Paraglaciecola psychrophila 170: one gene and its partner. The protein of the gene in region 1 binds, or shares a complex with, the protein of each later gene. Links are inferred from orthologs where the notes say so. Each region holds a gene or a part of one and is shown on either strand. Other genes may lie near its edges.

Evidence for each region.
Region 2: the proteins of tig (region 1) and rpsG are in contact, whole or in part, in a crystal structure (PDB 3GTY), measured with the Thermotoga maritima proteins. The link is inferred for Paraglaciecola psychrophila 170 from one-to-one orthologs. Residues at the interface, in WP_004081061.1 of Thermotoga maritima: Glu122, Val124, Val129, Leu130, Tyr133, Glu188, Gly259, Ile262, Tyr263, Glu266, Ser270, Glu273, Gln274, Glu277, Arg308, Gln311, Ile312, Ser315, Tyr316, Glu325, Arg329, Arg336, Leu363, Phe366, Trp367, Arg373, Leu377, Arg381, Leu384, Glu387; in WP_004081843.1 of Thermotoga maritima: Lys34, Lys52, Lys55, Glu59, Arg62, Gln63, Glu66, Asn67, Lys69, Val71, Arg95, Ala109, Lys110, Lys111, Gly112, Arg113, Pro114, Glu117, Glu121, Ile124, Ala125, Tyr127, Asn128, Asn129, Thr130, Gly131, Lys135, Asp139, Arg142, Met143.

What each region holds. Positions count from the first base shown.
Region 1 is NC_020514.1:3,656,800-3,660,018, reverse strand. Bases 48-2,936 are described here. They hold tig (trigger factor), read left to right. Parts: upstream 48-781; coding sequence 782-2,092; downstream 2,093-2,936. Other genes in these bases: clpX (ATP-dependent protease ATP-binding subunit ClpX), read left to right, coding at 2,925-2,936; clpP (ATP-dependent Clp endopeptidase proteolytic subunit ClpP), read left to right, coding at 2,183-2,827. Also shown: more of clpX, read left to right, coding at 2,937-3,219. UniProt on the Bacillus subtilis protein: Involved in protein export. Acts as a chaperone by maintaining the newly synthesized protein in an open conformation. Functions as a peptidyl-prolyl cis-trans isomerase.
Region 2 is NC_020514.1:4,684,281-4,687,545, reverse strand. Bases 1-2,935 are described here. They hold rpsG (30S ribosomal protein S7), read left to right. Parts: upstream 1-1,200; coding sequence 1,201-1,671; downstream 1,672-2,935. Other genes in these bases: fusA (elongation factor G), read left to right, coding at 1,684-2,935; rpsL (30S ribosomal protein S12), read left to right, coding at 747-1,121; rpoC (DNA-directed RNA polymerase subunit beta'), read left to right, coding at 1-509. Also shown: more of fusA, read left to right, coding at 2,936-3,265.

The DNA of each region.
Region 1 (3,219 bases):
AACCTGTTGTTAATTATTTTCAATTAATGCTTTCCAACTGCAAATGAAATTTTAGTTCAGCAGAGTTATTCAGATGGGTGCTGTTTAATTTAAAGACTAACGCTCATGACTGAGTTTTAAAAATATTTTTATTTTACCGCAAGGGCAGAAGTGATGATTAACCGATTTAAAGAGCATACGTACCCTCACATAAACGATGCATGGGTAAAATGACAACATTGCTATGTTGAAGCTATAGGTGATAAGACAGTTCGCTTATTACTTACAAACCAAAGTTGTTCCCAAAAATCGATAAACCCCACTAATAGTTAAGGACTAACTCTCTACAAAGTATGTAATCATATACATCAGATGTTTGCCGCGCGGAAGGATGTGACCAATAAAACATGCTTTGAAATTTTTGTTTTTCCCACCAACACAAGCTGGTATGTGAGACGTGTTTATTCCCGTTTATAATTAGTTTATTAGACAATTGATATTTTGATTCATATCCAACATTAATTGCATAGATGCTAAAGAGCTTTTACAACCTTTTAAACCTCTATTAAGTCGCTAAATGTTAATACTATTTTAATGCTTGGAATTTTACCCTCGACTTGCGCTATCGCTATAGCTATACTATTGCGTCATTTTATCAGGCTATCTTGTCTAAGGAGAACATTTCTTGTTTCAGGATATTCGGACGTAACTAGTGTATTTGTAACAATAATTATTTTGCGCCGATAAAAGCCCTTTAGTAATAACATATAAGCGCAAGTATGCGCATAATTGAGGTATTAGAATGCAAGTATCCGTTGAGGCGACCAAAGGTTTAGAACGCCGTCTTACTATCACCATTCCTGCTGAAACAATCGATTCTGCAGTCAAGTCTCGCTTACAGCAATTAGCAAAAACCCAAAGAATTAATGGTTTTCGCCCTGGTAAAGTGCCTGTTAATGTTATTAAAAAACGTTATGGTCAAGCCGTACGTCAGGAAATTGCTGGTGAAGTGATGCAGCGCAATTTCTATGAAGCTATTACTCAAGAAAAAATTACCCCAGCTGGTATGCCTAGCTTCGAAATGAAGACAGATGAAGATGGCAAAGACTTAGAGTATGTTGCTGCTTTTGAAGTGTATCCAGAAGTTGAAGTTAAAGACATTGCTAAAATTAAAGTTGAAAAGCCAGCAGTAGAGATCACAGACAAAGACTTAAGCGACATGATTGACACTTTGCGAAAGCAACATGCTAATTATAAAGAAGTTAAACGCAAAGCTAAGAAAGACGATAAAGTCACAATTGATTTTATCGGTACTATCGATGGTGAAGAGTTTGATGGTGGTAAAGCTGAAGATTTCGCCCTAGAAATGGGTAAAGATCGCATGATCCCTGGTTTTGAAAAGCCTATTGTAGGTAACAAAACAGGTGATGAAGTCATTGCAGATGTGACATTCCCAGAAGATTATCATGCTGAGAAGCTAAAGGGAAAAGTCGCCAAGTTTACTATAAATATCAAAAAAGTTGAGCAATTAGACTTACCTAAAGTTGACGAAGAGTTTGCTAAACTTTTCGGTATTGAAGATGGTAATATCGAAGCACTACATGCTGAAGTTCGCAAAAATATGCAACGCGAGTTAGATCAAACCTTAAAGGCGTCGGTAAAAGAGCAAGTCATTGCGGGTTTACTTGAATTAAACCAAATTGATTTGCCAAAAGCGCTAGTTGACCAAGAGATTGACGCATTGCGCGAGCAAGCCAAGCAACGTTTCAGCCAGCAACAAGGTGGAAATATTGATAACATGCCAGAGCTTCCAGCTGATCTGTTTGAAGAAAATGCTCGTAAACGTGTAAGTATTGGTTTGCTGTTAGGCGAAGTTATTAAAACTAACGAGCTAAAAGTGGATGCTGACAAAGTAGCAGCGCTAATTGAAACAGCCGCTTCTGCTTACGAAGATCCAAAAGAAGTGATCGAGTATTACAGAACAAATGATGAATTGATGCAACAAATGAACAATGTTGCAATGGAAGAACAAGCAGTTGAATTATTGCTGAAACAAGCCAAAGTTAAAGAAGTGAAGAAATCCTTTGATGAGATCATGAACAAACAGGCATAATTTGCCTATTGTTATTTGACTTATCTAGCCTGCAACTGCTTAAATGCTCGGTAACTACCGAGCATTTTTATTTGTGAAGAATTTGAATTTATGATGAAAACCAATTTTGATCCAACAAACGCATTAGTTCCAATGGTTGTAGAGCAAACCGCCAAAGGTGAACGTTCTTACGATATATATTCTCGTTTGTTAAAAGAGAATGTTATTTTTTTAGTCGGCCAAGTTGAAGACCACATGGCTAATCTTATCGTTGCCCAGTTGTTATTTTTAGAAGCCGAGAATCCAGAAAAAGATATTTTCTTATATATTAATTCTCCAGGCGGTTCAGTGACGGCAGGTATGGCTATTTACGATACAATGAACTTTATTAAACCTAATGTTAGCACTGTGTGTATTGGCCAAGCTGCCAGTATGGGCGCATTTTTGTTATCTGCAGGCGAAAAGGGCAAACGTTATTGTCTACCTAATTCCCGCGTGATGATTCATCAACCCTTAGGCGGTTTCCAAGGACAAGCGTCGGATTTTGAAATTCATGCTAAAGAAATCCTGTCTATTAAAGAGAAGATGAATCGTTTGATGGCAAAACATACTGGGCAAGAGTATGAAAAAGTTGCGCAAGATACCGACAGAGATAATTTTTTAAGCGCAACCGACGCTGTGGAATATGGGCTAATTGACCAAGTATTGTCGAGTAGACCAGATACCAGTCAAGCTGACACAAAAAGCGACAAGTGATAAAATGACTCCGTGATATGCCTAAGGGTAGACTACATTCAAGTTGTTTTTAGGCTACCTTTAGGTAGAGTCAGTCTAAGATAGGAAAAGATTGTAAATGAGTGATAAAAAAAGTACTGATGGCGACAATAAACTCTTGTACTGTTCGTTCTGTGGTAAAAGCCAACATGAAGTAAGAAAACTAATTGCTGGCCCGTCGGTTTTTATTTGTGATGAATGTGTCGATTTGTGTAATGACATTATTCGAGAAGAAATAAAAGAAATCGCGCCCAAAAAGAAACAAGACGATTTACCTACACCGAAAGAAATTCATGCTCATCTAGATGATTATGTGATTGGTCAAGAGCACGCTAAAAAAGTGCTCTCAGTCGCGGTATATAATCATTACAAGC
Region 2 (3,265 bases), 1.0 Mb from region 1 along the record:
ACCGCCTGCAAGGGGTAAAAATTAATGATAAGCATATCGAAGTGGTTATTCGTCAAATGCTGCGTAAGTGTATGATCACTTATTCAGGTGACAGTAGGTTCTTAGAAGGCGAGCAGGTTGAAGTGTCTAATGTGAAGATCGCTAACCGTGAATTGGAAAGACAGGGAAAAATCCCTGCTCAATACGCACCACAGTTACTAGGTATCACTAAAGCATCGTTGTCTACTGAGTCATTTATCTCAGCAGCCTCTTTCCAAGAAACAACCCGTGTTCTTACTGAAGCAGCAGTGCAAGGTAAAGAAGATGAGTTACGTGGATTGAAAGAAAACGTAATCGTTGGACGTCTGATACCAGCTGGTACCGGCTTTACACATCATCAGAAACGTAATGCTAGAAAACTAGCAGAACTTCAGCAACTGGAAGAACCTTCAGTTTCTGCATCTGAAGCAGAATTGGCATTATCTGAGGCACTTAATGCCGAAGTAAGTGATACACCTGCTGACGAATAAAAAATAAGATCGCAAAGTGATCTGAATATTACAGATTGCTGACTAAACCATTGTGGTAGATCCCATATAAAATGCAGTTTAGCAGCAGTCTTACTTGACAGAGCACACATTGATCATTAGACTTCCGCGACCCGAAATTCGATGACTTTATCGTCAATGAATTAGGGCTCGCGGATTTTTCGCGTTTTACGCCCTCAAAAAAGGGCAATCAGTCGTAACTTAATCAGGAGCTAGTTAATGGCAACAGTTAACCAGTTAGTGCGCAAGCCACGCAAACAACCTGCGACGAAGAGCAACGTCGCGGCTTTGCAAGCCTGTCCACAACGCCGTGGAGTATGTACACGTGTATATACCACCACACCAAAAAAGCCGAACTCTGCATTACGTAAAGTATGTCGTGTTCGTTTGACCAACGGTTTTGAAGTGTCTTCATACATCGGCGGTGAAGGTCACAACTTACAGGAGCACAGTGTTGTTCTTATTCGTGGTGGCCGTGTTAAAGATTTACCAGGTGTTCGTTATCACACAGTTCGCGGTACATTAGATTGTGCAGGCGTAAGTGATCGAAGAGCTGGCCGTTCTAAATACGGTACAAAAAGGCCTAAGTCTTAACGGTTCTCCGTTAGTAAGGCCAAACTAAAGTAATAATTGAGTTTTGGGAATACCCTGAAAATTCTACGGAGAATTTGAAATGCCAAGAAGAAGAGTCGTAGGTCAACGTAAAATCCTACCAGATCCTAAGTTCGGATCAGAGTTACTTGCTAAATTTATGAATGTCGTCATGTTAGACGGCAAAAAATCGACTGCTGAAAAGATCGTTTACGGTGCACTAGAAATTGTTGCTGCTAAAGCTGACAAAACGCACTTAGAGATATTTGAAGTCGCACTCGACAACATTCGCCCTACGGTCGAGGTTAAGTCTCGTCGTGTTGGTGGTTCTACTTATCAGGTTCCAGTAGAAGTTCGTCCTGTTCGTCGAAATGCCCTAGGTATGCGTTGGTTAGTTGATGCTGCCCGTAAACGTGGTGAAAAATCAATGGCTCAACGCCTTGCAGCTGAAATGCTCGATGCTGCTGAAAATAAAGGTTCTGCGGTTAAGAAACGTGAAGACGTTCACCGCATGGCTGAAGCAAACAAAGCTTTCGCTCACTACCGCTGGTAATAAGAGAAAGTTATGGCTCGTAATACGCCTCTTGAGCGTTATCGTAATATTGGTATTGTCGCCCATGTGGACGCGGGTAAAACCACGACCACTGAGCGAGTTCTTTTCTATACTGGCTTGTCACACAAGATCGGTGAAGTTCATGATGGCGCAGCTACTATGGATTGGATGGAACAAGAGCAAGAGCGCGGCATCACCATTACTTCGGCAGCGACGACCTGTTTTTGGTCGGGTATGGACAAACAATTCGACCAACATCGAATTAATATCATCGACACCCCAGGGCACGTTGACTTCACTATTGAAGTAGAGCGTTCTTTGCGTGTGCTTGATGGTGCAGTCGTTGTGTTTTGTGGTTCGTCAGGTGTAGAGCCTCAATCTGAAACAGTGTGGCGTCAAGCTGATAAATACCGCGTTCCACGCATTGTATTTATCAACAAGATGGACCGAACTGGAGCAGATTTTGAACGCGTTGTTAAACAAATAGAAACTCGTTTAGGTACCATTTGTGTGCCTATTCATTTAAATATCGGTGCTGAAGAAACGTTTAAAGGTGTAATTGACCTTATCAAGATGAAAGCCATTAATTGGAATGATTCTGATCTAGGCATGACCTTCACTTATGAAGATATCCCTGCTGACTTGATGGACAGAGCACAAGAATTGCGCACTGACCTAATTGAAGCTGCTGCCGAAGCTACCGATGAATTAATGGATAAATATTTGGAAGGCATTGACCTTACCGAAGACGAAATTAAGTTTGGTTTACGTAAACGTACATTAGCGAATGAAATAGTACTCGCTACGTGTGGCTCCGCATTTAAAAATAAAGGTGTACAGGCTGTTCTCGATGCAGTTGTTGAGTATTTACCGGCACCCATAGACGTACCTGCGATAAAAGGTGTACTAAACGATAAAGATGAAACAGAAGCAGAGCGTCCAGCAGATGATGCTGCTCCCTTTGCTGCATTGGCTTTTAAAATTGCCACTGACCCCTTTGTTGGTACGTTAACGTTCTTCCGCTGTTATTCTGGTGTAGTTAATACCGGCGACGCTTTTTACAACCCAGTGAAAGCTAAGCGCGAGCGATTTGGACGTATTGTTCAAATGCATGCCAAGGATAGAGAAGAGCTTAAACAAGTACGTGCTGGTGATATTGCTGCCGCAATAGGACTTAAAGATGTAACTACGGGCGACACATTGTGTGATCCTAACCACATTATAACCCTAGAGCGTATGGAATTTCCGGAACCGGTCATTTCAATAGCGGTAGAACCTCGCTCTCAACCAGACCAAGAAAAAATGGGTGTTGCTCTAGGTAAACTAGCTGCAGAAGACCCTTCTTTTAAGGTACATACTGACGAAGAGTCTGGTCAAACTATTATATCGGGAATGGGTGAATTACATCTTGATATTATTGTTGACCGAATGAAACGTGAGTTCAACGTTGAGTGTAATGTAGGTAAACCTCAAGTTGCTTATCGCGAAACTATCCGCAGTAAAGTTGATGTTGAAGGAAAGTTTGTTCGTCAATCAGGCGGCAGAGGCCAGTTTGGTCACGTTTGGTTAACTATCGAACCTAATGAAGAGGGCG